DNA from 4 places in the Sporosarcina sp. FSL K6-1540 genome. Region 4 is predicted to be linked to each of the others. Evidence: riboswitches for the same ligand, from Rfam matches in the RefSeq annotation. Region 4 holds a riboswitch; each other region holds the start of a gene.
The links. Region 4 has a riboswitch for thiamine pyrophosphate ahead of tenA (thiaminase II). Riboswitches for the same ligand answer to the same signal wherever they lie in the genome.
Positions count from the first base shown of each region.

Region 1: linked by a shared signal. The riboswitch ahead of MKY15_RS13435 (acetylornithine deacetylase) and the one ahead of tenA (thiaminase II) in region 4 are both predicted to bind thiamine pyrophosphate.
Region 2: linked by a shared signal. The riboswitch ahead of thiD (bifunctional hydroxymethylpyrimidine kinase/phosphomethylpyrimidine kinase) and the one ahead of tenA (thiaminase II) in region 4 are both predicted to bind thiamine pyrophosphate.
Region 3: linked by a shared signal. The riboswitch ahead of thiT (energy-coupled thiamine transporter ThiT) and the one ahead of tenA (thiaminase II) in region 4 are both predicted to bind thiamine pyrophosphate.

Region 1 covers NZ_CP152018.1:2,831,305-2,838,760, forward strand. The annotation lists gene MKY15_RS13415 (hypothetical protein) at 1-154, shown strand, start outside; gene MKY15_RS13420 (PhzF family phenazine biosynthesis protein) at 196-1,113, shown strand; gene MKY15_RS13425 (NADP-dependent oxidoreductase) at 1,210-2,238, opposite strand; gene MKY15_RS13430 (S-layer homology domain-containing protein) at 2,471-4,657, shown strand; TPP riboswitch at 4,675-4,777, shown strand; gene MKY15_RS13435 (acetylornithine deacetylase) at 4,998-6,263, shown strand; gene MKY15_RS13440 (LLM class flavin-dependent oxidoreductase) at 7,115-7,456, opposite strand, start outside.
Region 2 covers NZ_CP152018.1:1,875,110-1,882,565, reverse strand. The annotation lists gene wrbA (NAD(P)H:quinone oxidoreductase) at 1-664, opposite strand, end outside; gene MKY15_RS08545 (alpha/beta hydrolase) at 687-1,298, opposite strand; gene MKY15_RS08540 (ring-cleaving dioxygenase) at 1,317-2,255, opposite strand; gene MKY15_RS08535 (DUF3238 domain-containing protein) at 2,590-3,792, opposite strand; gene thiE (thiamine phosphate synthase) at 3,848-4,507, opposite strand; gene thiD (bifunctional hydroxymethylpyrimidine kinase/phosphomethylpyrimidine kinase) at 4,500-5,330, opposite strand; TPP riboswitch at 5,410-5,515, opposite strand; gene MKY15_RS08520 (histidine phosphatase family protein) at 5,892-6,434, opposite strand; gene MKY15_RS08515 (hypothetical protein) at 6,647-7,177, opposite strand; gene MKY15_RS08510 (ParM/StbA family protein) at 7,189-7,456, opposite strand, start outside.
Region 3 covers NZ_CP152018.1:2,344,718-2,352,173, reverse strand. The annotation lists gene MKY15_RS10925 (aminopeptidase) at 1-438, shown strand, start outside; gene MKY15_RS10920 (carbonic anhydrase) at 768-1,343, shown strand; gene MKY15_RS10915 (GNAT family protein) at 1,444-1,989, opposite strand; gene MKY15_RS10910 (M3 family oligoendopeptidase) at 1,997-3,799, opposite strand; gene MKY15_RS10905 (tryptophan-rich sensory protein) at 3,960-4,691, shown strand; gene thiT (energy-coupled thiamine transporter ThiT) at 4,977-5,534, opposite strand; TPP riboswitch at 5,615-5,716, opposite strand; gene MKY15_RS10895 (DUF4870 domain-containing protein) at 5,953-6,294, shown strand; gene MKY15_RS10890 (hypothetical protein) at 6,358-6,474, shown strand; gene map (type I methionyl aminopeptidase) at 6,581-7,327, shown strand.
Region 4 covers NZ_CP152018.1:3,104,635-3,112,090, reverse strand. The annotation lists gene MKY15_RS14745 (SMC family ATPase) at 1-1,953, opposite strand, end outside; gene MKY15_RS14740 (exonuclease SbcCD subunit D) at 1,950-3,107, opposite strand; TPP riboswitch at 3,258-3,361, shown strand; gene tenA (thiaminase II) at 3,469-4,161, shown strand; gene MKY15_RS14730 (ABC transporter ATP-binding protein) at 4,148-4,897, shown strand; gene MKY15_RS14725 (ABC transporter permease) at 4,894-5,634, shown strand; gene MKY15_RS14720 (ABC transporter substrate-binding protein) at 5,631-6,608, shown strand; gene MKY15_RS14715 (metal ABC transporter substrate-binding protein) at 6,817-7,456, opposite strand, start outside.

The DNA of each region.
Region 1 (7,456 bases), 270 kb from region 4:
ACATTACACCTTGATTCGATTTGATATGATTCAAGGCTTGAAAAATTTATATGATGCATTAAAAGAGGAAGAAATTAAACAGATAGCAATGGGTTTGATTGAGACAGAAGAAGATATCAAATACCGTAAGAAGTATATGACTGTATGGAAATGAAGAGTGGATAATATATTTATTTTAGGTGGGAGAAATGAAGAGTGAAATCGATAACTATTTACCATTATGACGCATTTAGTAAAGAGCCAAACAAAGGGAATCCTGCTGGAGTAGTGCTGAACGGGGATGATTTAACAGATTTTGAGATGCAAGAAATAGCTTACAGGGCAGGTTTCAACGAGACTGCATTTTTAGTCAATTCGAATGTGGCTGATCTTGGAATACGTTATTTTTCACCAGGACAAGAAATGGATTTATGTGGACATGGAACAATTGCTGCTGTATATGCTTTAAAGTCTAAGAATTTATTGAATGATAAGAGTAAACTAACAATTGAAACGAAAGTAGGGATTTTACCTATCAGAATAGATTCACAAGCGGATGGTGAGGAATACATAACTATGAAACAAGATTCCCCACAATTAAAAGACTTTAGCGGTTCGTACGAAGAATTGGCCCATTCAATCGGAATTAATAGAGATGATATAGAATCTGATTTACCCACTGTATATGGTAGTACAGGTTCATGGACATTGTTAGTTCCAATTAAGAAACTTAGCATTTTTAATAAAATGAAAGCTAACAATGAGCTATTTCCATCCGTATTAAAAGAAATACCTAAAGCATCTATTCATCCTTTTTGTTTGGAGACGTACGATCAAAATGCAGATATGCATGCTCGTCATTTCTCTTCACCATATTCCGGTACAATTGAAGATTCCGTTACAGGAACAGCCTCAGGAGTGATGGGTGCTTATTACGCCGAATACATAAATAGAAACTTCGAAAACCATCTACGTATTTTAGTAGAACAAGGACATGAAATGGGAAAGGATGGTCGTGTACTAGTTAAAGTCTCGAAAAATGAAAAAAGTTATGATATTGAAATTACAGGAACTGCAGTATATGTAAAAGAGCTTGAAATAGTTTTTGTTACGAACAAACACAACAAGGTTTAGATTTTTTGACAAAACAAAATCTCCTCATTTAGTAACCTGAGGAGATTGTTGAATAAGTATTTGGAAGTTGCAGGTCATGCTATTTCACATTAAATGTTAAAGTTTCGCGTATTCAGGATTAGCCACTTTTACGAGCTGTTTTCCCAGATTTGTTCCTTTAAATAAACCAAGGAATGCTTCTGGTGTATTTTCAAATCCATCAACAATTGTTTCTTCATATTTCAGTTTACCTTGCAGTAGCCATTTACCTAAGTCTGTAAAACCTCTTTCAAAATCAGTAGCAAAATCACCTAGTGTGAAGCCCTGCATCATAGCGCTGGTCTTGATCATGGCGGATTGGATACGTGGTCCTGTATCATTTCCTTCCGCGTTGTAGGAAGAAATTGATCCGCATAATGGAATACGAGCATTTCGATTTAGCATTGTAAAAACAGCGTCTGAAACGTCGCCGCCTACATTATCGAAATAGACATCTACTCCATCAGGTACGGAATTTTTCAAATCTGTCCAGAAACTATCCTTTTTATAATTTACAGCTGCATCAAAGCCGAGTACATTCAATAAGTAGTCAATCTTTTCATCTGAACCTGCAATACCTACTACTTTGGCACCTTTGATTTTCGCGATTTGTCCAACTACTGATCCAACTGCCCCGGCAGCCCCAGAAACGACGACCGTTTCGCCTTCTTGGGGTTTTCCGATATCAAGCAATCCAAAATAGGCAGTTAAACCTGTCATGCCGAGAATACCTAAATGTGTTGAAATAGGTGCCATTTTAGGGTCTATTTTGCGAATTTCATTTGGAGTAGCTACGGAATATTCAGCCCAGCCAAGATTCCCAACAACGACATCACCTTGTTTAAAGGCGTCTGACTGGGATTCAACTACTTCAGCTACGACACCCCCTGAAATGACCTTATTCAATTCAAATGGAGCAATATATGACTTGGCATCTTGCATTCTTCCACGCATGTATGGGTCAACAGATAAATAAAGCGTCCGTACTAAAATTTCATTTACTTTTGGTGAGGGAACTGAATTCTTTACAAAGGTAAAGTCTTCTTTCGCAGGCATTCCTTTGGGACGATTTGCTAGGTGAATTTCCTGTTGCATCAATTGCTTCATTGCAATTCCTCCTTTGTAGTTTGCCGAATTAGTTGGCAAGTGAAAACCCTAACACTCAAGAGTTACTAAGGTCAATGATTATGGACTGGTGTTTCTTTTCCATTGAATTGCTATTGTTCAGCCTTGCTTTCTCCTGTGGATGAACTCCAAAATAGTATCCAAAAGTGTTATAATTATACTTAACTATAATTTGATGTTATTAATTTTAACTAAAGGAGGGCTTTAAACAAAAATGAAGAAAATAACTACACTGTTTCTCGCTTTAGCATTAACGGTAGCTTTACCGACGTCAGCTACTGTTGTATTAACAGCTAACGCGGCAGAAGCTCAAGTCGTTAAATCAGAAGACGTCACGACAGCTGCAAAATTTACGGATATTCCAAATAGCCACTGGGCGAAAAATGAAGTTATGCAACTTGTAGAAATGGGCATATTGACGGGTTACGGCGATATGCAATTTCGTCCGGATCTAGCAATGACAGTTGGAGAGGCTACTCAATCTTTTACAAAAGCGGGATATGAATTTTTAATCAAAGACGTGACAGGCAATTCTTTTGGTATGGAAGAACCTTTAACACGTAGGCAAATGGAGTTGGCATTAGTAGATGCATTTAATTTGCAAGATAGTGCATTAATCGAATGGCCAAGTCTTATTTCATTGGATAAAGGAAGTGTAGGCGCAGTTCCACAATACAGAATTATGCCAGGCATACAAAAAGGTCTATTCAATCACGGATCACAAGTAGACCGCGCTACTTTTGCGGTGATTCTGCATCAAGTACTTGTGGAGAAGGGGAACATTGCAACTACCAAAAAATATGAATTAACGAACTTAGAGCTGTCGCCTAATTTTACTCGGATTCCCTCTGCTGTGAATTTAATGAAGGTGTCATTTGATGAACATCCGATTTACCTAAGATCGACAGAGAATATACTTTTCACGAATCATACGAGAATCGATAACTCATTTTCACGAGATAATATTTACACTTATGACATCGGTATAGAAGGTGCGACCATTGAGTTAACGGTTCGTTCATTTGATAATGGCGATTACTTCTTATTTTCGAAAATCATTAACCCTACTGAATCTGCTGTAACAGTAGATGTCATTCAAAAAGAAAATGAAGTGGCTTCATTTGAGCTAAACCGTTATGATAAATACAAGATTAAACGTAATGATAAAGACGTTTTTGGCAGTGACACAACATCCTATCCGACAGGTTTACTCCAATTTGTGAAGCTAGATGGATCAGTGAAGGAGCGGATGGTTGGTCAGTCTTATTTGTCAAAGCAATTGTCATTAGAGTATGAGAATGATGGCTACAGTTACATGCGTCAATTGCTCGGTGAAAAAGAGGCACTGTCTTATGCTCAGGTTGGAACAACATTATTATCTGTGCATACGTTAAATTCAAAAGGCAATGACATTGTAGATCAGTGGTATATGAATGCGGATGACCAATTATTTGCGAATGAAGAGAATATGGAGAGCTGGATGCTTGAGTCAGCTAAGTATTATAAAAAACGTAATAATTGGTACACGGCGGGTGGCCCATACAATAAAATGGCGATAACCACAGAGCCAATGCCTGACACAGGGCAAGGATATGGGCGGAACTTACTTCTATTAAAAGAAGATCGTGCGCTGGTTTTATATAATGAGCAAGAGGATCGTTATTTTGAGAACTTAATTTACAACTCATTTGTTAACTTGAAGAATTTCAAAGGTGACAAAGATTATTGGGAAACAGAAGTTACAAGCACCTATTTGAAAGATTTATATGACATTACAGCTCCATTCATTGATACACGTTTTAATGAGCAAATCGCGCTTTTCTACTATAATAGTGGTGCTGATTTTGGAATTGAGAATGCGAAAGAGCCATTGCGTAATTATGCTGACTTACTAGTCTCACAAAAAAGTAAAGGAAACGTCATTCCTGTGAATGACGAGTCTTACTACATCGCGGATTACTTCCCGATTGCACAGCAAGTAACGACACATGCCTCTATGAATCATGTGTTGGGCGGTATGAACGTTTTACTCATGGCTTATAATGAGTTCGGTGATCAGAAGTATTTAGATACAGCGCAGGCTATACAAACAGCGATTGTAGCGGATAAAGATGATTGGATTCGTGATAATGGCGATATTTGGTATCGTATTTCCGCATTACGTGACTATAAAGGCGATGATTACAAGCATCTGACTTTAGAGGATTTAATAAATTCGTACAAACTTTGGAAAGATATTGATCCGACGTATTTGCCTTTATTAGAAGAAATGATTGCTTCAAAAGCTTCGTTTTTATCGAATGAAAATTTAGGTTACACAACTAAAATAAAGAACGGGTTACGTGATATCGACTTATCGAACTATCTTCCTAAAGGGGAAGAAAGAACAGATGCATTGTGAAGAAGAAAAAACTAAATAGATACTGCTAGGGGAGCCGTTTAGGCTGAGACACATCATAGATGTAAACCCTTCGAACCTGATCTAGTTCATACTAGCGTAGGGAAGCAGCTGAAACTCTACACTCAATGTCTTTATATACGTAGAAAACAGCCGCCTTCCGATTATGGAAAGCGGCTGTTTTCTGTTCCAGTGTATATATGTTGAACAAATGAAATAAAGATAGTGAACTGCGCGAAGGCGCATTACAAGGGCTAGCGCCGTAGTGAATTCAATGGAATTCTTTATTACAACGTATATAGATTCACCTACCAAAAATATAGATAAGGGATGGATGAGTAAAATGGAAAATAGAATTAGTAACCTAGTTGATGAACGTCTAGAGGAGTTAGTGCAATTGCTAGCGGACCTCGTTCGTTTCCCGACAGTTAGTCCACCGGCAAGAAATACAACAGGCGTACAGCGGTATATTCAAGATTTTTTAGCACAAGAAAAATTTGAAACGGTTAGTTGGGATGTATTTCCTGGCGACCCGAACGTTGTAGGCGTTAAAAAGGGAACGGATGGAAACCTGTATAACAGCCTAATCATTAATGGACATATAGACGTTGCGGAAGTGGGGGATGAAACAGAGTGGACTGTGCCTGTCTTTGAACTAACGACTAAAGATGGCAACGCATATGGGCGAGGAACATCCGATATGAAAGGTGCAGTAGCGGCGACTTTACTAGCCGTTAAATTATTAAACGAACTAGGTGTGGAACTGAAAGGTGATTTGCAAATTCAGACTGTCATTGGGGAGGAAGCGGGAGAGGCTGGAACACTTTCATGTATGGAAAAAGGCTATACAGCAGACTTTGCACTTGTAGTCGATGGCAGTGATCGTCAAATCCATGGTCAGGGTGGTGTGATTACCGGCTGGATAACGATTAAAAGTAAGGAAGTTTTCCATGATGCAATGAGGATGAGTATGCTTCATGCAGGCGGTTCGGTTAATGGGGCTAGTGCGATAGAAAAGATGATGAAGGTTATTGCTGGATTACAAGATTTAGAACGTCACTGGGCTGTGACAAAAAAATATCCGGGTTTTGCGCCTGGCACCACTACTATTAATCCAGCAGTTATAGAAGGAGGAAGGCATGCAGCTTTTGTGGCGGATGAATGTCGGCTCTGGATCACCGTTCATTTCTATCCGAATGAAACCTATCAATCTGTAACAAAAGAAATCGAAGAGCATTTGAACCATGTAGCAAAAGCAGACACGTGGTTAAGAGAAAATCCCATTCACTTTCGCTGGGGTGGAAAATCAATGATTGAAGAACGTGGAGAAATATTTCCGGCGCTTGAAATGAATGCGGACCATGCAGCTGTTCAACTTCTTGCGCATTGTCATGAACAAACCGAAAAAAGTCCTGCAATAATAGGTATGTCGAGATCAGTAACAGATGCGGGCTGGCTAGGAGCAGCAGGAATTCCAACTGTTATCTATGGTCCTGGAAAGTTGGAAGAGGCACATTCAGTCGATGAAAAGATAAACATTGAAGAATTAGTGGTATTTACCAAGACGCTTATGTTATTTATAAATGAGTGGTGTAATACGAAAAAATAGGAGTGCAAGTAATCTCCCCATTCATCTACTACTATTAAACTGTTACATGTTGAACAAATGGATGCCTATATAAACTAAGCGAAGGCGCCTTACAAGGGACAGCCTAAACCTTAAGAAAAGCTTAAAAGTCTACGTTTGACTTGTACATTTGCGGCTAGCTTTGGACGAAATGATTACAACACCTTTACCGCGGGTTAAATGTGGCTGGAAATGCCAGCTACACTCTTTTCGGTAATCCTGTTACAACTAACTGTCCACCACATACCTACAATGTTTAAGTGGAAAATGCAACTACTTTGGAAGATGGAAGAATAACTACCTTTCTATAAAAGTTGCAAGTGCCCGAAGATGAAATTTCGGGCACTCTGCTGCATTTAACAAGCTTTCCTTACTTACTTTGGCAAAAATCATACAAGTAACAATGTGATGCCATATAGAAAGTGACCCTTTCTAAAATACAAAAAGGAAATACTATAGAGTGGGATTAGGCAGCCAAAATTGCATCTTTGGCTGCCCCTTTATGGATAGGAATGTAGTTATTCACTCGTTCCCAAAAGCATCAGAACTTAGTGTAGCTGTACCTTTGAAGAGCGGCGGACGAAGGGCCCCCATACAATTAACGAAAAAGCAGCGTAGGATGCGACAAAGTCGCATCCTACGCTGCAAGAAATTCCGATAATGGTGCAGTAGTCGTTCAGTCCAAAGCGATTCAAAAGCACATGTACATAAGGCTTCTAGTGTTTTATCACAAAAGTAAGCAGTCATGTGTTTCAACATATAAATAAGTGAAGCTATTACTTATACGGTATCAATTGATTTCTATGTTTCCAGATAGATTATTATGAGATACCTTAACGAGCCGTTTCACGCCGAACGATCGGAGCTACTTGTGTTGCTAACATTTCAATACTCGCTGCGACTTTAGAAAACGGCAAGCCGCCGATATCCATTTGTGCAATGAATCGTTGATGTCCAAATAGTTCGTGTTGGTGGAGAATCTTCTCAATTATTTGCTGAGGGCTGCCGACAAATAATCCGGTTTCGGGACTGGCCATATAATTGAAATCAGAGCGGGATATTCTCGTAATCATTCCATGTTGTTTGTTCACATATCCCCAATAATTTGCATAGTAAGGATAAAATTCGTCTTTCGCTTGTTGGGATGTCTTTGTTATATACGTATGTCCTGTTAC
Region 2 (7,456 bases), 1.2 Mb from region 4:
ATGCTGTTCCAACTTTTACTGTACGTCCCGCCTGATGAGCAACTGCCGCTTTAATTGCCGCTTCGTCATCCGCTATTTTTCCATCTTGTCCGACAGTTACGCTTGTACCGTACGGGTTACCACCAGCTGCAAATGTAACTGCGTCGGTGAAACCTGGTGCCGCAACAATTGCTCCCCAGTGGTACATTGTTGTGTATAAGGAAAGAATTGTTGCTTCCTGACCGCCATGTGGGTTTTGTGCTGAAGACATTGCGCTTACTGCTTTATTAGCGAGCTTGCCTTGGAACCAAAGACCACCTAATGTATCGATGAAACTCTGGATTTGCCCAGGTACATTACCGAAACGTGTCGGTACACTAAAGATAATCGCGTCCGCCCACTCAAGATCTTCTCCTGTTGCAACAGGTACATCTTTCGTTGCTTCAGCATGCGCTTTCCAGCCCGGAGATGAATCGATTGCAGCTTGTGGAGCTGTTTCAGCCACTTTCATCAGTCGTACTTCAGAACCTGCTGCTTCAGCCGCCTCTGCAGCCCACTGTGCCAATTGGTAGTTCGTACCGCCTGAACTGTAATATACGATTGCTGTTTTTGTTTTTGTCATGTTTACCGTCTCCTCTTTACTTGTTGTAGTGTTTTTGCCGAATAACCTGTCTAAAAAACTCATTTTTTTATCTCCGCTTCTCTTTTCATTTCACAAATGTTGTTTTGTACCACTCTGCCGCTGCGTCCACTTCCGTACGCGTTAGCGAATGACCATTCATTTCCCAGTGAACTTCCGTCACTGCGCCCGCGCCTGCCAATAATTCCTTGAGATCTTCTGACTCCTTCGCAGGGCAAATCGGATCATTTTTTCCTGCGGTGATGAACACCGGAATGCCGGCTAAATCTGGCAAGTCGATTCCACGCCTCGGTACCATCGGGTGATGAAGAATTGCGCCTTTCAAAGCCTCTGCATAATGGAACAGCAGGCTTGCTGCGATGTTCGCTCCATTAGAATAACCAACCGCAACGACATTCAACCTGTCAAAACTATTTTCTTTTGCAGCTTCATCCAGAAACGCATTCAATTCCTTCGTACGGAAGATTAAATCCTCCTCATCGAATACCCCTTCCGCCAATCTACGGAAGAAACGCGGCATGCCGTTTTCAAGGACATTTCCTCGAACACTTAGTACCCCAGCATCGGGGTCAATTAAGTCGGCAAGTCCCAGTAAATCCTGTTCTGTGCCTCCTGTGCCGTGAAGCAAAAGTAACACCGGTTTTGAAGCATCTTTTCCTGGTTTATAAATATGTTTCATAGTATATCTCTCCTCGTATCAATCAATTTCGCGCACTTCAAAAGGGATCAAAGAAGATTCCAGCTTTTCGCGACTGTGCTCATATTGCGTTGGAAGCATAAGATTTTCTCCCATCGTCTCCACGGACTCGTCATGTGCAAAGCCTGGTGCATCCGTTGCAATTTCAAACAAAATATTTCCGTGTTCTCGGAAGTAAATCGCATTGAAATAGTTTCTGTCTTTCACCGGAGTCACGCCATAACCATTCTCTTCAACAAGTGATTTCCAGTCCAGTTGATCCGCATCATCTTCAGCGCGCCAAGCGATATGGTGTACTGTGCCGACACCCATTTGTGCACGACCTGATGATGTTGTTTTCAAATCGACGACATTGCCAATGTCCGCTGTTGAGCGAAACCGGATGTATTCGCCTTCTTCACCGATTTTTTCAAGCCCCATAACTTGTTCAAGAAGATGAGCCGTTTTTTCAGGTTGTGTAGATAATAGCGTTGCGCCGCCAAACCCTTTTATAGCGACATCCGCTGTTATTTCACCAACCATCCATTCATTCTTTACCCCATCTTCTCGCTCGACAATCTCAATTCTCAAACCGTGTGGATCATCAAATGATACATACGTTTCACCAAAGCGGTTTGATCTGCTAAACGCAATCTTAAATTTCTCAAGACGGTTTTCCCAGAAAGTCATTGCCCCGACCGGTACTACGTACGACGTAACACCGACTTGACCATCCCCAATTGTTCCTTGGCGAGCATTAGCCCATGTGAAAAACGTAATGATCGTACCCGGTGCACCGTTTCCATTACCAAAGTAAAGATGATACGTCCCCGGATCATCGAAGTTGACGGTTTTCTTGACAAGACGCAACCCAAGAACACCCGCGTAAAAGTCGACGTTTTCTTGCGGATGTCCGACGATTGCAGTTATGTGATGAATGCCCATTGATTTTTTCGTCATATCAATTCTCTCCTCGAATTAGTAGAAAGTTATTTATCTTGAATTCAAGGTAATCATATCAAGCAGAGTTTTCTTTGTCAACGAGTTGGCTTGAAGTGAATAAATCAGATGTAAGAAACGAGTCACCGCCTGTCTTGTTAAATGATAGACGCTAAAAAATAAATAAAGAGGCTATCTAAGATAACCTCTTGTCACAGTACATTCATTATTACCAAGGTTCATCCTATCGAATAGTAGGGATGCATAATTCGCTATCTACGCAACTCATATTTTTCCTTTCCGGATAAACAATGAACTCCTTCCATTTATGACAACGGAAGGAGTTCATTGTTTACTATTCAAAATTAGAGATTCGCCAGTACTGCCAAGCAATTACCTCGGACATCCACGCGAGCCCCTTACTTTCCGCTTGGTGAATTGGTTTCCATTCATTCTCTTCACCGCGCATCAGGTAAATCTCATGATGGGGCGCCTGATCGTGGTAACCCGTCATATCAAACGTTCCGTCCCGCCTCATAACTGCCCGCACTTCATAGTTAATGTCAGGGGCCGTTGTAAGGGGATTGCCGACAGCATGCAGAAGATGAAATCCCGCTTCGTCTTCCCCGTGATTTGTCCGTTTCAACGTAATCCCATCGTGTGAAGCGGTTGCTTGTTTCCTAAAGCGCTTAAAAGCATCATAGACAATCGATGGCCCAACATCCCTTGTAAACGTCAACGGAGAACGTTCAAGGTCATATGCCAGTTCGATGTCCACTCGGGTCCGATAACTGGCTCCATTTGAATCGAATCCCCTGTCATCCCCTTTAAAATAACGATTTCGCGATAAAAGATTCGGATTCAACACCCAGTCATCCTGCAAAAACGTCATGTAGCGGAACCCCCACCTATCTACATTCGGGAGACGAACTCTGTCTTGAACAGGCGTCAGCAACTCCCTCGGCTTGGCAATGGATTTTGTCACCGAAAACTGTTCAATCACCGCTTCTGCCTTCGACGAAACCGGATTCAACAGCCCAAAAACAGTGGAGACAATCGACTGAAAGACGTTGAATCGTTCTTCCGACTTCGCAAGTGAACGCTTAGATTTAATCGTATACGTATAGATTTCATCCAACGAAAAATCCCTGTCGATGTAAGAATTACCGACCGCCGTTGTCATATGCGTCCCATTTCGGTAGACATCATATTCAGCGACATCTTTAATTTCCTCCCAAGACAATGCAATTTGCGTCTTTGCGACAATCGTTGTCATGACAAGTGACTGAAGCGGACTTTCTTTGTTTTTCTGTTCAGCAAATGCTGACGTTTGCAATGCAATAACGTCAATTACAATACCATCTTCAACACGTTCGATTACGTAATTATATAGTTTCGCATGCTTGAAATCACCGTCACTAAATTCAGAGACCGTTCCTTCATACAAATGATGCCCGTCTCTATAAACTTTGTAAGTTCCGCCGACATCATTCCATGTGAAATAGATTAGATCTGCCTTATGCAAAACGGTTTGTATTTCAAACAGTTTCTTTTTCATCCGCACACCACACCCCTTACTTGGAAGTGTGGTATATTTCGCGAGCAGTTAAACATTACATTTCAATACCTGTTAATGAAAGAAGGACCGCACCTTTTAAACGACTTGCTGCTTCTCCAGGATCTTCTTCTCCAGAAATTGCAGAAATAACCGCTACCCCTGACGCACCCGCTTTAATGATAGCACTGGCTCTGCGTTCTGAAATTCCACCAATCGCAACAATAGGTAAACCAGGTAACAACGATGCCACCTCCCTAATTGTCTCGATACCAATAACCGGTTGCGTATCCATTTTCGTCTGTGTCTCATAAACTGGACCTAGACCGATATAATCAGCCCCTGCATCAGCTGCCGCAATCGCTTCTGTTACATTATGCGTAGAAACACCTATTAGCATGTCTGGACCAACCTTGTCACGCACTGCTGAAATATATCCGTCTTCCTGCCCGATATGAATACCGTCTGCACCAATTTCAATCGCAAGACCTATATCATCATTGACAATGAAAGGTACACTATATTGTTCACATAATTGCTGACACGCTTGTGCAAAAGCCTTCAATTCTTCACCCGTTAATGCACCAGGCCCTTTTTCACGTAATTGAAAGCTCGTTATACCACCCTTTAGCGCCTCTTCTAAGACATGTAACGGGTCGCGTCCCGCCAAATTCACTGTACCCATGATGAAATATAAGTTAACTGTTTGCTTATCCATAAACTACAACCCCTTCCATTGTCTTGTTACCGCGGCGTCCATATGCCCAGTGATTCGTCGGACCATGGCCGCCACCAATTTTAAGTCCATCTTCAATTGCTGCGTGGATAAAACATTTTGCAGAAACAACTGCATTCGCTGACGTTTCCCCATTTGCCAAAAACGCTGTCAGTGCCGCCGAATACGTACACCCTGTTCCATGCGTATCTTTCGTATCAATCCATGGTGCGCGAACCGAGAACCGTTCCCCGTCAGCCCCCATGAACAGATCTTCCGCATAAGGCGCTTCTTTCCGGTGGCCCCCTTTAATAAGAACCGCCCCCGCGCCCAACGCTATTATATGTTTCGCCGCTCGTTCTATGTCTTCATTCGTCTTTATTTCCATTCCTGCAAGCACTTCTGCTTCTGGAATATTAGGTGTAACAATAGCTGCAAGAGGTACAAGTACAGTCTTCAACGCTTCAACCGCCTGTCTTTCTAGCAATGAAGCACCCCCTTTCGCAATCATTACCGGATCAATGACAAGTGGAATTCCGCTCCAATGAAACGCCTCTCCCACTGCATAGATAATTTCTGTCGAAAAGAGCATCCCTGTCTTAATCGCTTTAACATCAAAATCTTCAATAACTGCCTGTATTTGCGCTTTAATAATAGCGGTGTCAACCGGCTGTATCGCCGTCACTCCAAATGTATTTTGCGCTGTCACCGCTGTCAGTGCCGACGTACCGAAAACACCCAATTCTTGGAACGTCTTCAAGTCTGCCTGAATACCCGCACCACCACCACTATCCGACCCCGCAATTGTCAATGCCACACGTACCATTCGATTCGCCACCCTTTTATTTATACTAAAAAGCCGCTTCCCGGTGGCGTAAGAAAGCGGCTAGCCATTTAACTATTCGTAAAAGGCGTACCCACTTTCCTACGCCGGTATAATCCGGATCAGGTTCCAAGGGTCCGCGCATTCATGCACGTCTCAGCCTAAAAAAGGCTCCCCTAGTGGTTGTTAAACTATTCAGCTTTGTAGCAAGTGTAACATATCTAGTGTGAGATTGTGGGAATGTTTGGTCCATTTTCAATAGAAGCATAGAGTAATGGAAATAAAAACCCCCATCAAATAGGTTCAATATATATAATAAACTCGTTTCACGTGGTAACAGTTTATTCCATTCTATCGTCGATAAGAGTATAGTTAGTGACATAAACAGAAAGAAGGCGCAGTTTATGCATAAAGCAGACAGCAGACCGAATAATCCCGACAAATCCATGTGGATCAGTCTTTTCGGGACACTCGTTATTATTGCAGTGGTCATTATTACTAATCTTACAATGGGTTAACATTCACTAAAACGTAGATAGGCCGACATCACAGCGGCCTGTTTTTTTATTCAGAACCCCAAATTCTTTCCACTTCTGAGTCCCCATCCTTAATCCGTATAACATACACGTCTGGATTCGTCAGTGCCTGCCACTGCCCAAAATCGAATCGTTCATCATAACAACTTAATAATAGCGCCATTAAATTCCCGTGTGTTACAAGCACTGTCCGCGAACCGTCACCCAGCTCATCCACAACATCACAGACCCTCGACATCGCTTCACTCGAAGATTCCCCACCCTCATATTTTAGATGAAGGTCAAAAAACGTATCTTCCAGCTTTATCAACCAATCCTCGAAATCCATTGAACTTAGCACGCGCTCCATAAGCCGACTATCCACCTCTACATGCAACTTCTTCCGCTCAGCTATAGGCCAGCCCGTCTGACGTGCACGAGAAAACGGACTCGTAATAATCCGATCCACTTCGATATCTTCGAAAAACGCTACAAGCTGACCCGCCTGCAGAATCCCTTCAGCAGTCAATTCCGCGTGTGGTGCCTGTCCTTCTGCGGAGCAATGACGCACGATGTAAATTATTTTTTCCATACCCGCTCCACCCCATTCTTCTTACTAAATAGACATACAGCCCATTCGTAAACTAGCTGTAGTCATCCCTATTACTCTTTTTCCCTTGTATGCTCCAAAGAAAACATCTCAATGTTTTAGATTCCTTAGAAATCACAACAAAAAGTGCCTGTACAATAAACCATCATGAAAATTTAAGCATTCATGGTGGTTTCTTATGCAGGCACTCACTATTATTTATTCATCTGGGCAAGGAAGTCAGCTAAAGGGTCTTCCTCTTCTACAACAGAGGTTTCTTCTGGCTCCTTTAACTGTTCCCAATCAAAATTATCCAGATCATCCTCTATGTTAATCAATTGATGTTCTGTTTCCACCTCAACGGCAGCGCTCGTTTCTTCCTGCAAATATAATGCTGCATTTACATCTATTGCATTGCTGTTCAATGATGCAAAGAGAGAAGCTGTGCGGATTGGATCGGACATCAACTGATAGACGATACTCCCTAGTAGCGCCTCGGAATGTTCGTGCTTTAACCAATCACGTTGCGCTTTAGTTAACCCTTTTGGGAGCGGAATTGTTATGGCCTCTCTATGCTTTAAAAGTGAGTCATTCACCCCATCTATCACGAACTCCGCAATTTTACTGGAAAAGTTTCTTCTTTCGACTTCTTTTAACTTTTGCAGTTGCTTTAGTGTGTGGTCAGATGTATCTGATGGGAGACGAAATGTAATGGGCTGTCCCCTTTTTAATCCCGCGTCATTCATGCATAGTCACCTTACTTTGTTTTAACTAACTTTTCTTCTTCTTTAATTTTGACTTGTTGATTTTTTTTCGCAAAGTCTGAAATTAACTTGTAATAAGCGTTGGCCATCATCCAAACACTTTCTTTTTCATCTTCAAAGAAATCGATATTATAACCATCTAAGCTATTATTTAACGTTTTAAGATAGTCTTTAAGGACAATAGAGCCTCCGCCGATGAAATAGCAGATCTCAGATTGCGAGTTTCTTGCCCATACATTCCGTAAATGGCGGTATTGCTTT
Region 3 (7,456 bases), 760 kb from region 4:
AGCACAAAACCGCTAAGCTATGGTGGAAATATCATCGATAACTTCAAATTAACATTTAAAGATGGACGAGTAACTGAGATTTCAGCCGAACAAGGTGAAGAAGTCTTGCAACGTCTAATTGATACAGATGAAGGTGCAAAACATCTTGGTGAAGTCGCACTTGTTCCACATGCTTCACCGATTTCCCAATCGGGTCTGCTTTTCTATAATACATTGTTCGATGAAAATGCATCGAATCATTTTGCGCTCGGCAGTGCCTATTCATTTTGTATTGAGGGTGGCAAAACGATGGCACGTGAAGAGCTTGTAAAGCATGGTTTAAACCAAAGTATCACACATGTCGACTTCATGGTTGGTTCTGGGGAAATGGATATTGATGGAATTAATGATGATGGCTCTTCAGAACCTGTGTTCAGCCATGGCAACTGGGCTTTCTAATAATCGTCACAATTAGGTAAAACATTTCAAGAACCCCTTAAATAATTTGGGTTTTTACTGTATACTGATGATAGTACCTAAACTAATAATTTTGAGAGGGGTCATATATATGGGCTTGATGTTCACTACAGTTATCGGCTTTATGGTTTGCCTTGGTATAACAGCTATGTTCACAATGCACTTTCTGTCTTCGGCTATGATTTCCGCCGATTCTTCAACAATTGATCCAAAACCAGACACAAACTTCTAAGAGTTGCCTTTAGGCAGCTCTTTTCTTTTTACATATTTTCAAGTATGATAAATAAAAACTTACAGAATGGGAGTATACGATGACAATTCTTTCAGAAATACTTGATTTTAATGATACATTTGTAGCTGAAAAACAATATGAACAATACGCAACAACAAAGTTTCCCGATAAGCGAATTGTAATATTAACATGTATGGATACAAGACTGACTGAGTTGTTGCCTAAGGCGATGAACTTAAAAAATGGCGATGCTAAAATTATTAAAAGCGCCGGTGCAGTCGTCACACACCCATTTGGCGGCATTATGAGAAGCTTGCTTGTAGCAGTTTATGATTTGCAAGCTGATGAAGTTTACATTGTCGGGCATCACGATTGTGGAATGAGTGCTGTCGATACAGGTCTCATTATAGAAAAAATGGTCCATCGCGGGATTGATAAAAATATCTTTAAAACTCTCAAGTACTCCGGTGTAGACATGGAAGATTGGTTACATGGGTTTGGCGATGTGACGGAAAGCGTCAAGATGAGTGTGGATGCTGTACGAAATCATCCCCTTATGGACAAAAAAGTAGCCGTTCACGGACTTGTCGTCCACCCTAATACTGGGAAGCTCGATATCATCATAGATGGCTATATGCACAATTCCAATGATTAAAATCGACGCATTTCCCGGGAAATAAACAAAAGCCGATTCCTATTTACAGGAATCGGCTTTTTATTTTAGCTATTAATTTTCGCAATGCGGTCTTACCCTTTCAAAAATCATCCTCCACAATAGCGTAGATATAATGGTCTTCCCAGACACCATTGATATAAAGGAGTTTGCGCAGCAGTCCTTCTTGGAAGTACCCAGACCTCTCCAGTACTTTTAACGAGCCGCTATTACGGGGTGAGACATATGCCTCGATCCGATGTAAAGCGACTTTATCGAATGAGAAATTAGTAACAAGACGAACCGCTTCCGTACCAATTCCCCTACCCGTTTCACGCTCATCGATTGAATAGCCGACAAATCCACTGGAAAAAGGAAGTCTTTTAATACTGTAAAGCGAGATATGGCCAATTAGCCTACTTGTTGCCTTTTCGAAGATACCGAAGTTATATTCCCTTCGGTCCCGCATTTGATAAATTGACTCCCTTATTTTCTCTCTTTGGACAGCCACGGTAAAATAACTACTTTCGTGCCGCGGTTCGAAAATAGACCAGTATTCTTTATTAGCGCTAAGTAATTCCGTGAAGCTAAATGCGTCTTCCTCTGTCAATATTCGTAAATAACAAGTTTGCCCTTCAAGCAAAATCAATTCATATTCACCCTTTTACCGAAGTAAGTTCCAAGAACTCCTCAACATCTTTTATGCATAACGCTACGCCTTTTGCCCAAAACTCTTGTTTCGTAATATCCTCACCAAGATGTTTCATCGCAAGGTCTTCAACACTCATAACCGCAGTGTCCCGTAAAAGCGCCATATATTTCTGTTCAAATCCTTCTCCATCTTCTAAAGCTTTTGCATAGATGCTAAGGGAGAACAAATAGCCGAATGTGTACGGGAAATTATAGAATTGCACGCCCGTAATGTAGAAATGGAGTTTCGACGCCCAGAAGTGTGGATGTACCGTATTAAGAGCGTCTCCGTAAGCTTCTTTCTGCGCTTCTGCCATTAACTCGTTCAATCTTTCAGCCGACACGATGCCATTTCTTCGTTCTTCATAAAATCTCGTCTCAAAAAGGAATCTCGCATGGATATTCATAAAGAATGCAACACTACGTTGAATTTTATCTTCCAGTAATGCAATCTTTTCATCCTTCGTTTCCGCGGCTTTTACAGCAGCATCTGCGACAATCATCTCTGCAAATGTCGATGCCGTTTCAGCTACGCCCATCGCATATTGGCGGTTCATCCAATGCACTGGACGCAGTGCATATGAATGGAACGCGTGACCCAATTCATGGGCAAGTGTTGCAACGTTCGACATTGTTCCGCTGTAAGTCATGAAGATACGGGATTGTTCGGATGCTGGCATACCCGTACAAAAACCACCTGGACGTTTATTCGGGCGATCTTCCGCTTCGATCCAGCTATCTTCAAACGCCTGGCGAGAAAAGGCTTCCAATTCAGGACCAAACTCTCCAAAGTGTTTTAGGATGAATTCTGCACCTTCTTGATACGACATCTTCTTTGTTGATGCTGTAACTGGCGCATCAATGTCATACCAGTTCATTTTGTCAGTACCTAGCATTCTCGCTTTGACTTGCAAGTATTCTACAAACGGGGCTTTATTTACACCAATTGCTCCCCACATTGCATCAAGTGTCTCTTCGCTCATTCTATTTCGGAGGAGTGGCTCTTTCAATACTGAATCCCAACCACGTTTTTTGTATACTTCAAGCCTAAAACCCGCAATATGATTTAATGCAGATGCGAAGAAGTCCTCTTTTCCTTCCCAAGCTTCTTCCAACGCTTCAAATGAGCGCTTTCGCACATCTGCATTCTCATGCGAACTTAGGTTATTTGCCTGCCCAACGGAAAGTTCTTTCTCTTCTCCGTCCAATTCGATTTTGATTTTAATGTCACCAACGAGCATGTCGTATAACTGTCCCCACCCATGATAGCCGTCTACGCTTAGCGACGTGATCAAACTCTCTTCTTCTTCAGACAGTTTCAGGTTGACCTCTTCACGCCATTCATTCAGTACAAATGCAAATTCCTTCAGTTCATCCGATTCCATTAATCCATTCCATGTATCCTCATCTGCTTTTGCCAGCGTTTGTCGGATTTTAAGCCCGATTGTAGAAAAACGTGCCCCAAGGGAGCCGGTTTCGCCTTGCAGTTGCAATGCTTTTTTATCTGTTGTATCCGCCGCAAGGAAACACCCAATAACGGCACCTGCCTGTGACAGGTCAAGTGCAACCTCTTTTAATGATTCAATAAGGTTTACAACTTCTTTTGACGCACCAGCTGACTGAGGAACTTCAAATGCAGAAGCCGTTTCTTCTAATGAACCTAACTTTTCTTTTACGCTATCCAAATGTGTCCGTAGTTCTGTCGATCCACTTCCACCTTTAAAGAAAACGTCAAGATCCCATACTTCAGAATACGTTTTTTGCGTCACTATTATTCCCCCTTAATTCATTCAAAATTTTCTAAAAACACAACTTGATTATAACATGAATTTTCGGTATGCGAAATAATGCAATTGTGACGGAAGGTTCATACTTTCCTTCGCAGGTTCCACCATTCCTCTGTATACTATTCAGTAGGAGGATTTAAATATGTTTAGAATTATAATTATGACCTTTTCGCTCATTGCGGTCGTTCTAGTCAATGCAGCTGCGAATATAATGCCTATCAATGGAAAAACAACCGGGCAAATCTCTAATAGTTTACCGGTACTATTTACACCTGCAGGATATACCTTTTCAATTTGGGCCGTTATTTATCTGCTTCTCGCTATCTGGTTATACGGCTTTATGCGCAACACAGTAAACATTAATCATGCATTATTCAATCGGAGGGTAGTTTTGTTTGTGCTCAGCTGCCTATTAAATATCACTTGGATTTTGCTTTGGCATTTTGGTTTCTTCGGATGGACAATTATTATCAACCTGCTTCTTCTTTTAACACTGTTAACCATTTATTTTACTTATTCTATAAAAAATAGTCATATTCATGGTAGAGTTCCGATTGCTGTCTATCTAGGATGGGTTTTTGTCGCGACCATTGCAAATATCAGTTACGTCCTTACTTTGCATGAATGGTCTGGTTGGGGACTAAGTGACCCGCTATGGACCGTCATCTACTTGACTATCGCAACCGCTATTGCACTTCATTTTTTATACCATTACGCGGATATAGCATTTAGTGCTGTCTTCATATGGGCATTTATAGGTATCACTGTAAAAAACGGTGCTGATGAACTATTCGTCTCTGCCGCAGCCCTATTTCTTGCAGCTACAATCGCAGGATTCATGTTCTTCAGACGAAAGTCATTCACACCTAAATAAAAGTGCAAGACGCTGTTTAGCCCCGACAAGCGCTGAAAGACTTGAAGACAAAGGCGGTCTTTGCCTTTTCGGCAAGACTGAAATTAAAGGAAGGCAGTCTAAAATCGCGACATCCTGTCGCAACAAGGAGGGATGTAGCTCAATCCCTCCCCACTGCATGACCCACTTCGTGTGGGCCCAGGGGCTGGCGTCTGGAGTCTAGACATCGATCCATGTAGAACAACTTATACTTTCTTACCTTTAAAAAAATCGCCGTCCTCCCACATTGGGCAGAACGGCGATTTTCTATTTTCTCTCTAAAAGACGCGGTGCTGTAGTGAATAATATTGACGCAACAATTGCTGATAATATTATTGAAGGTATCATGTAACTTGCATTGTATACGAGTGAATAGAGCCATACGGGCTGTCCCTCAGGTGCATAAGATGCAAAAAATACAATTCCACCAATGAAGTGAATCAAGTATCGAAGTAGGCCACCGATAACTGTCCCCACAACGATTGCTGTAACCATTGAGCCTTTGTTGCCTTTTACTTTACTACTTAACAGCCATGCAAGTGTAACACCTGCCACTCCAACCAACGTGTACGCCACGAAGTAATCAAGCGCAGCCTGTATTATATTAAAGACATAGCCTCCCATCATCAGTTGCAATAACCCGCTGACGAAGCCAGTCAGCATACCGCCTGCAATCCCCCATCTAAATGCCATGACAACAATCGGCAACATTGACAGCGTAACCGAGCCACCCTGTGGCATTTTAAAACCAATCTGATCAAGTACAAATGAAATTGCACCTAAAATAGCTATTTCAAGTAAAAGTTGAAGTCTTTTCCGATCCAAATTAATTCATCCCTTTCCTAGCTCAGCGAAAGATGTGGGCATAAAAAAAGACATCCCGAAATAGATGGGACATCGAATATGTCAATTTCCATCCACATTCCTACGCAAGAATAATCTTACAGGTTCTAAGGGTCAGGACGTGCTGTCCAATCTCAGCCAAATAGGCTCCCCCTGTGGTTCCAGTAATTTAGTTGTCTAGTTCATTGTATAAGATGGGGATCCTATAAGCAAGATGATTAACAGGGATGATAATTATCCTACATATGTTGAAATTAAGAATTCCATTAAATTCGCTGCGGCGCTAGGAGATGCCGCCAATCTCAGGCTCCAGTTAACCCTTGTATGGCCTCTTCGCCAAGTTTAATCTAGGGATTCATTTACTCAATATATATAGTTAAACTAAAATGGAGGGATTCGTGTGTCGAACAATAAACTGTTAGCCGCCCTATGCTACTTTAGTGTCTTCTTCACCCCTTTACTTATACCCGTCATTATTTATTTCGTTTCGGATGACCGTGAAGTAAAACACCATGCCAAGCGCTCTCTCGTTTCACATCTTGTTCCTGTCGTACTTCTTATTGCAGGATTTATCATTTTTTCTTTTTCAATGTTTTCCTTTACCTACGACCTGAATGTAATGCCTAGTGATAACTTTGGTTTTTGGCAATTAACACCTGTCTTATTCATGCTAGTTTATGGAGTTTTGCTCATAGCAATTCTAATTTGGAATGTTTTTCAAGGTGTTAAAGTATTGAAGTGAATGTTTATAAAACCACCTATTCGGGAAAAAAGTAACAAATGCTGTGTTTAGGAGTGATTCGTAATGAATATTGGAAAATTATTAAAAACCGCTATTAAATTGGCGCCTATCGTCTATCCGATTGTTCGCAAAGTAATGAAAGAAAAAAAAGTAACAAGCACGACAATCCCAAAGAAATAATTCGACAGTCTGCAAACGTTTTTTAAGTTTGTAGGCTTTTTTGTTCAGCTCCATATGATATAGTATGGTATGGAAAAGAATGAACGGAAGAAAGGATTTGAACATAATGATTGCAAAAACTGAACAGGAAATTGAAGCGTTAAAGAAAATCGGCAAAATTGTTGCTGAAATCAGGGAAGCGATGAAAGAAGCAACTGTCCCTGGTAAAACGACGAAAGAAATTGATGACATCGGCGGTCGCTTATTCGAAGAAAAAGGTGCAATTTCAGGTCCTATCGCAGAATATGATTTCCCTGGATTTACATGCATCAGCGTCAACAGTGAAGTTGCCCATGGCATGCCTGGTTCCCGCGTGATAGAAGATGGAGATCTTGTTAATATTGACGTCTCAGGTTCCTACAATGGTTATTTTGCTGACACTGGCATTTCATTTGTTGTCGGTACACCCGATAATAAGAAACAACAATTATGTGATGTGGCTAAGAGTGCATTTGAACGTGCAATGACAAAAGTTAAAGCAGGTTCAAGCTTAAACCAAATTGGTAAAGCAGTTGAACGCGAAGCAAAAGAAAATGGCTTAAAAGTCATCAAAAACTTGACTGGCCACGGCATCGGTAAAGCGTTGCACGAAGAACCTTCGCATGTACTCAATTATTATGACGCATGGGATAAGACGCTTCTAAAAGAAGGAATGGTTCTCGCAGTTGAACCGTTTATCTCTGAAAAAGCAGAGCATATTATTGAATCAGGGGATGGCTGGACGTTCATTACACCAGACAAATCTCTTGTGGCTCAAATCGAACATACAATTATCGTCACAAAAGGCGAACCAATTATTTTGACGCAACTATAATTAGTGCCTAATGTGTTCTTTCAATATATATAGAAAAGGGCTGTCCCTGGAAATCCAATGCACTTGGATTCCTGGATAGCCCTTTTTATTATTGTCTAGATATGTGGTAATAAAGTATTCCATTAAATT
Region 4 (7,456 bases):
TTGTGTATCATAGGACGATTTTTGTTGAAACAATGCACGTTCCATTTCAGTTTTCTGCGCCACGATTTGCGCTGTAATTACTTCTTTCTTTTTCAATTCCACTTTCAGATTAACAAGCAATTTTCGATCTGCGCGAAGCTTAGCCACTTCCGCTTCTAGCTTCTGTTTTACCTCATGTAAATTATTATTATCCTTTTCTATAGCTAACCGCTTCATTTCATTTTCTTTATCAGTTAACTGCTCGATTGTATTTTGGTAGGTAATAGCCGCGGTTCGGAATTGCCCCTCGACTTCTTTCAGCCGTTCTTTCTCCACTTCCAGCTTTTCCCTTGAAATGGTTACTTCAATTGTTTTATGCGATTTAGCGGGATGATGTTCACTCCCACATACCGGGCAGGATTCCCCGTCTTTTAAAGACTCAGCCAACATAGCTGCTTGGTTATTTAGCCAAAGTTGTTCTACTGCATCGTATTCCGATTTACTTTTCTCATAACGCGCCTCGTGATCATTCTTTCCTTGTTCCAATACGTGTATCCGATTTCGAATGGCAATGAATTCATCCAGTAGTTTGCACTTTTCAATCGTTTCATTTAGTTGATCGATACGTTCATCGTACTGAAGTTGTCCCACTTCAAACATCTCGATTTCTACTTTCACTTTTTCCAAGTTCTTCGTTTCTTCATCTGTCATTCTAACGGTTTTCCCAAGTTCTTTTTCCAAATGATTGTTTTCTTTTTTCATCACACCAAGAGCAGTTTCCTTCGATGCCAAACTTGAAACAGCCGGAAGGAAATCTTTTAGTCGTATCAAACTTTCCGTCAGCTTTTCACGGTCAGTTTTTCTTGCTTCTTCCACTCGAAAACGCTGCCCAGCAAGTTCCATTTTTTCTGTTGCTATCTGGACTGCTTCCTTCGCATTCTTAAGATTACCTGCTTTCGTGGCAGTTTCTTCTTTCAATTTGAGTAATTGCATCTCAAGTTCACCGATTGAAACAGCTCGCTCTGCGTCGGCTATTTGTTGCTCTTTTTGTTCCACAATCGGCAAATGTTCCGTTAACTTATTTAACGATAATTCTTTTTGACGTAGTTCAATAAAACGTTCATTCATACTTTTCGCGGCGTGGTACATTTCTTGCATTTTTGTATGTTTTGCATAAACTTCATCGTAACTCTTTTTAACAACAACCGTCTTGTCTTGATAAAACGCAAATTCTTCTTCTAATCCTTGAACGACTTGATTCACATTGTAATGTTCATTCGCAAGAACAGTAAAGACCGATGACTCACGCTCGGGCAGTAAGGTCGCTATTTGTCCAATATGCCCCTCGCTCTGTTGCATCTCTTTCGTCAGAGTCGCTTGTGCGCTGTCTTTCTTCCCTTTTAGCTGCTCCACTATTTCACGGTACTTATCTGTTTTAAATATTTTCCGCATGATTGTTTCTTTATTTTCTGTATCAGACGTTAGAAACTTTCGGAACTCTCCTTGCGGCAGCATAACAATCTGACTGAATTGTGCTTGTGTAAAGCCGATTAGTTCTTCTACCTTCTTGTTAATTTCAGATACAATCTGCCTGTCGACAAGTGGTACCTCCCCGTCTTCCGTCAGTTCATAGAACTCGCAGCGCGCAGACGTTTCGGACTTGTTCCGCTGTTTGACATACGGTATTTGCCGCATGATGCGGTACGTTCGATTATGAATGTCAAACGTCAATTCAACGGTCGTTTGAACTGCGTCGTCTGCGAAGTCGCTTCGCATCGCACGATTATCCGTTCGATCTTCTCCGCTCGCCTGACCATATAGCGCAAAACAAATCCCATCAAATATCGTGGTTTTCCCCGCACCAGTAGCTCCTGAAATAACGAAGAGTCGATTGTCTTTCAATTCCCTGAAATCGACCGTTTCCGTCCCTTTATATGGTCCAAATGCCGTCATCATTAATTGAATTGGTCTCACAGCTGTGTCCCCTCCTTGTGCATAACTTCATGGAGCACTTCTGAAAAGAGGGTCTCCGTTTCTACGTCTGCCGCTTCTCCTTTCATCTCTTCGTAAAAAGCTTTAAAGAGTGCTAAATCATCATGCTTCCCATGTTCCATACGTTGTTCATCAACCGCATTTGCGGTCAGCATGAGCACTTTACGCTCAACATGCATCGCGTTCGGATAGACTGACCGTACTTTTTCCATCGGGAATAAAACCGGTGTCTCATCTAGCAATTTAACAAAAACATAATCCTCACTTACTGGGTGCAACAAAATATGTTCCATCGTCCCTACAACCGTCCGCATATCATGCTTTGGCTTCAACTCCCGTTTCTCAACAGATACCTGCCCTGCAGCGTCAAGTTCGATAATTAGAAACCCTTTATTATGATGTTCTTCTGATATCGAATATTTCATTGGCGAACCCGCAAATCGCACTGTTTCATTTAACACATAATGTGCCTGATGTAGGTGGCCAAGTGCAGTATAATTAAATCCTTCGAAAAGATGCGCCGACACATATTCTGCCCCACCAATTGCCAACGGTCGTTCGGAGTCACTCGTGTTATTTTCACTTTCTCCGTGAGGTGTCACAAAAGCATGTCCAACAAATACATGTCGGACCCCCTCTGCCATTTGTTCACGGATAGTTGCCGTCACTTTCTTCATCGCATCGTTATGGTTCACAATCGTTTCATCTTCGTGCAAATGTTTTACAACAGAAGGATCCGCAAATGGTACGAGATGGAAATGAACCTCACCGTAGTCATCTGACAAAACGACCGGTTCGATTACTTTCGTCATCTGACCTGCAATATGGTAGCCATTTACTCGCATCAATCCGCTTCCAAAATGGAGGCGTCCCGGGCTATCATGGTTTCCTCCAATCGCTAGGACAGGTATTCCAAGTTCCATAGTAATTTTTCCAAGCACTTCGTCAAGTAGTGCAATCGCTTCTGTAGGTGGCACCGCACGGTCATACAAATCGCCTGCGATAACGACCGCATCTGGCTTCTCTTTTTTGACTGCCTCTACAAATTGATCAAGCACATAACGCTGTCCTTCTGTCATATATATACCTTGAACGAGCTTGCCTAAATGCCAGTCCGCTGTATGGAAAAATTTCAAATTCATTTCCCCCTTCAATACTTTTTCTTTCTACTTTACAGGATAATTCTCGTAAAAGGAAACATACATTCCTTTCTAACTTTTCACAAAGTTAAGGTTGACCTTCTATTTTTAATATGCTTATAATGGGGATGAGTCCAATTTCATATGATCCACCGCTAGGGGTGCTCTAACAGAGCTGAGAGAGGCATGTGCCTTGACCCTTATAACTTGAACTGGTTAATACCAGCGTAAGGAAGAGGTGCTGACACAATAATTCTGCCGGTCTATTTTCCGGGATACTTTTGATTGTCTACAACCCACTTCTTCTTCAAGGAGTGGGTTTTTTGGTTTTCAAGAATACAAAGGGAGTGTTGATATCATGAAGTTCACTGACCGTTTGTTAGAAAAGACGTTACCAATCTGGAGACAGAATCATAGCCATCCGTTCGTACAAGGAATTGGCGATGGGACGCTTGATCCGGATAAATTCAGGTTTTATATGGTACAGGATTACTTGTATTTGATTGATTATGCAAAACTGTTTGCGATTGGGGCTGTAAAAGCCGACGACTTGGAAACGATGGGCAAATTCGCGACACTACTCGATGGGACGCTGAACAAGGAAATGGCCCTGCATCGAAGCTACGCACTGCGGTTCGGCATTTCTGAACAGGAACTTGAAAACGCTAAGCCGTCACCAATTGTTCTTGCCTATACACACTACATGTTACACGTCTGTCAAAATGGAACCGTTGCGGAAGTGATGGCTGCTCTGCTTCCTTGCGCATGGAGTTACTGGGAAATCGGTAAGGAGCTAAATGCTATTCCAGGTGCTGCCGATCACTCGTTATATGGCGATTGGATTCAGATGTATTCTTCGGATGAATTCAAGGAACTTGCGGGCTGGTGTATTGATTTAATGAACAAATCAGCAGAAGGAAAACCGGAGCATGAACTGTTAAAGCTCGAGGAGATCTTCCTCAATACAACTCGTTATGAATATATGTTTTGGGATATGGCAAATACAAAACAAATGTGGGCTGGAGTTGAAATGATAAATGCTATCGTTTGACGGTGTTTCATTCACGTACGAATCAGGCAACAGCATACTCGATAATCTGTCATTCAACATTCTTCCCAGTGAGTTTATTTCGATAATTGGTGTTAGCGGTTCCGGTAAAAGTACGATTTTTCGTCTTGTAACCGGATTAGATGAACCCTCAGGGGGTACCATTTCTCTTGAAGGGAATCCAAATACTCAGCGCCTTGGAAAGGTCGGCTATATGCCACAACAAGATTTGTTACTGCCTTGGCGAACCATTTTAGAAAATGCATGTCTTCCGCTTGAAGTAGCCGGATTAGATAAGAAGGCCGCCAAGGAACAAGTACAACCATTATTACAAGAGTTCGGTCTTGGTGGAACAGAGGATAACTATCCAGGAGAACTTTCGGGTGGAATGAAGCAGCGCGTCGCTTTCTTACGCGCTGTTCTTTCTGGCAATTCCCTACTATTGTTGGATGAACCGTTTTCAGCACTCGACGCCATCACCCGACTGGCTATGCAAGAGTGGCTCATCAATCTGTGGGAAAAGCGCAAATCAACTGTCCTTTTCATCACACATGACGTAGAGGAAGCACTGTTTCTGTCAGACCGTATTTTTCTGTTGCAAAACAAACCTGTCACTTCATTCGTGGAAATCGAAGTGCCTCTTGAAAGACCTCGAATAAGAAACGATTTACATCGCGCTGAAATGCTCGAGCTAAAAGAACTGCTTATCGGCAAGCTCAGAAGTGAGGTTTCGCTGTGAAAAATACGGCTTCCTTAGTAATCATTGCAGGATTTCTAAGTATCTGGGAGTTGGGTGCACGCCTTTACGGTAAGGCGTTCATTCTCCCTTCCCCTATACAAATTTTTATACGTTTTTGGGAACTGAGGGAAGTATTATTGTTGAAACATCTACCGGTTACTTTGATGACGATTATTATCGGCCTAGCCATTTCGATTATTTCAGGAACAGCAATTGCAGTGCTAATGTCTTCCCGTCCAGGCATACGAAAAGCGCTCTATCCAATTCTCATTGCATCTCAAATGGTTCCTATTATTGCGCTTGCACCTATTTTTGTACTGTGGTTTGGTTACACAATTTGGAGCAAAGTTGCTGTTACTGTGCTCATCACATTTTTTCCGATAACAGTGAATACATTCGATGGTTTATCGTCAGGAAAAAAAGATATACAAGAACTTTTTTTGACGATGGGTGCTTCAAAAAAGGATATTTTCTATAAATATTCCGTACCAACTGCCCTCCCTCATTTCTTTTCTGGAATGAAAGTCGCTGTGACACTAAGTGTAATTGGCGCTGCAATCGGAGAATGGTTAGGCGCGCAGGCAGGCCTTGGTTACTTCAGTAGGCGTATGATGACGCAGTTCGATGGTGCAGCTGTTTTCGCACCCATCTTTGTACTGAGTGCCGTCGGAATCGGTCTATTCATCTGCGTGACCATTATTGAAAATCGAACGTTAAAATGGAGGATTAAAAATTGAAGAAAATCACATTATCACTTACAAGTCTTGCGCTAATCCTATTGCTCAGCGCGTGCAATGCTAATGAAAAAACAGAAAAGGTAAGTATCATGCTTGATTGGTATCCTAATGCTGTACATAGCTTCCTTTATGTTGCGGAGGAAAAAGGTTATTTCAAAGATGAAGGCATTGAACTGGATATCAAGTTCCCCGCAAGTCCGACTGATCCTATTAACCTTGCAGCAGCAGGAAAAGTGACTATGGGCATCACCTATCAGCCTGACGTTATAATTGCAAAGTCTGAACAGAATATCGGCATTAAATCCGTCGGCGTTCTCGTTCGTTCGCCATTGAATCACGTAGCATTTTTAAAAGAAAGTGGTATCGAGTCACCAAAAGATCTAGAAGGAAAAACTGTAGGCTATTCAGGAATCCCTTTGAACGAAGCAATACTAGAAACAATGATGAAAGCAGATGGTGCAGACTACGGTAAAGTAAACATGGTCGATGTGGGGTTTGAATTAAATTCTGCATTGATTTCAAAAAAAGCAGACGCTGTTATCGGGGCATATATTAATCATGAAGTACCGCTACTTGAATATGAAGGATTTCCAACAGGCTATATTGACCCGACAGACTTCGAAATACCTTCGTTTTATGAACTTATTGTTGTGACAAGTGACGATACGTGGAAGAAAGACCAAAAGAACATCGAAGCATTTTGGCGCGCTGCCGGAAGAGCCTTCGATGATATGGAGAAAGATCCTGAAGAAGCGCTATCTATCTTGCTAAAATACCAGGATGAAGCGAATTTTCCACTCGTCGAGGTTGTTGAAAGAGAGTCACTTTCGATTCTTCTTCCGAAAATGACAGCACCTGGTACGTTTGGTGAGCAGGAGGAACAGGCATGGCAAGCAACTGCCGATTGGATGACAGAAACCGGATTATTGAAAAACGAAGCAAATCTTGATGGGATTTTCATTAATATGGACTAACAAAAAAACAAGCTTATACTGAGTTTATCACCGTTATGGAGGGTGTTACCACCGACTCAAACGAGGTTATCACCGCCACGGATTGTGTTATCACCGACTCAAACGGACTTATCACCGCCATGGATTAGGTTATCACCGACACAACTATTTCCACCAAAAAGCAGCCAGGACTTTTGAAGTAAAAAGTCCTGGCTGCTTCATCATTTTGTTATTGATTCAAACCACTATAAATCATGTCTGCGTTCCATCTAAGCATTTTCACATACGTATCGCCGTCATCACCAGGTTTCCCTAGAGAGTCCGTAAAGATTTTCCCTTTAATCGGCACATTCGTCTCCCTTGATACCATCTCCATGCTACGTGGATCGATACTTGTTTCTAAAAATAACGCTTGAACCTTTTCCTCGTTGATGGTTGCAATGATAGTTGTCAGCTGTTCAGGTGTTCCTTCATGGTGTGAATTGATTTCCCAAATGTAGGCTGCATTAAAATCATACGCTTCGGAGAAGTATTTGAACGCACCTTCACTCGTCACGAGTACCCGTCGTTCTTCTGGGATTTTGTTCATTTTCTCCACGATTTCTTCATGAAGTGCTTTGAGTTCAGTGATATATGCGTCCGCGTTTTCATCATATCGATCTGCATTTTCCGGATCAATTTTCTTCAAGGATTTACGCACGTTTTCTACATACTTGATGCCATTGCGCACATCGAGCCAAGCATGGGGATCTTCTTCCCCTAAATGGTCCTTCGAACTGAGGAGCATCGGTTCAACCCCTTCACTTACACGAAATACCGGCGCATCCTCCCCCGCTTTTCCAGCGGTTTCCATCAATTTAGTAAACCAT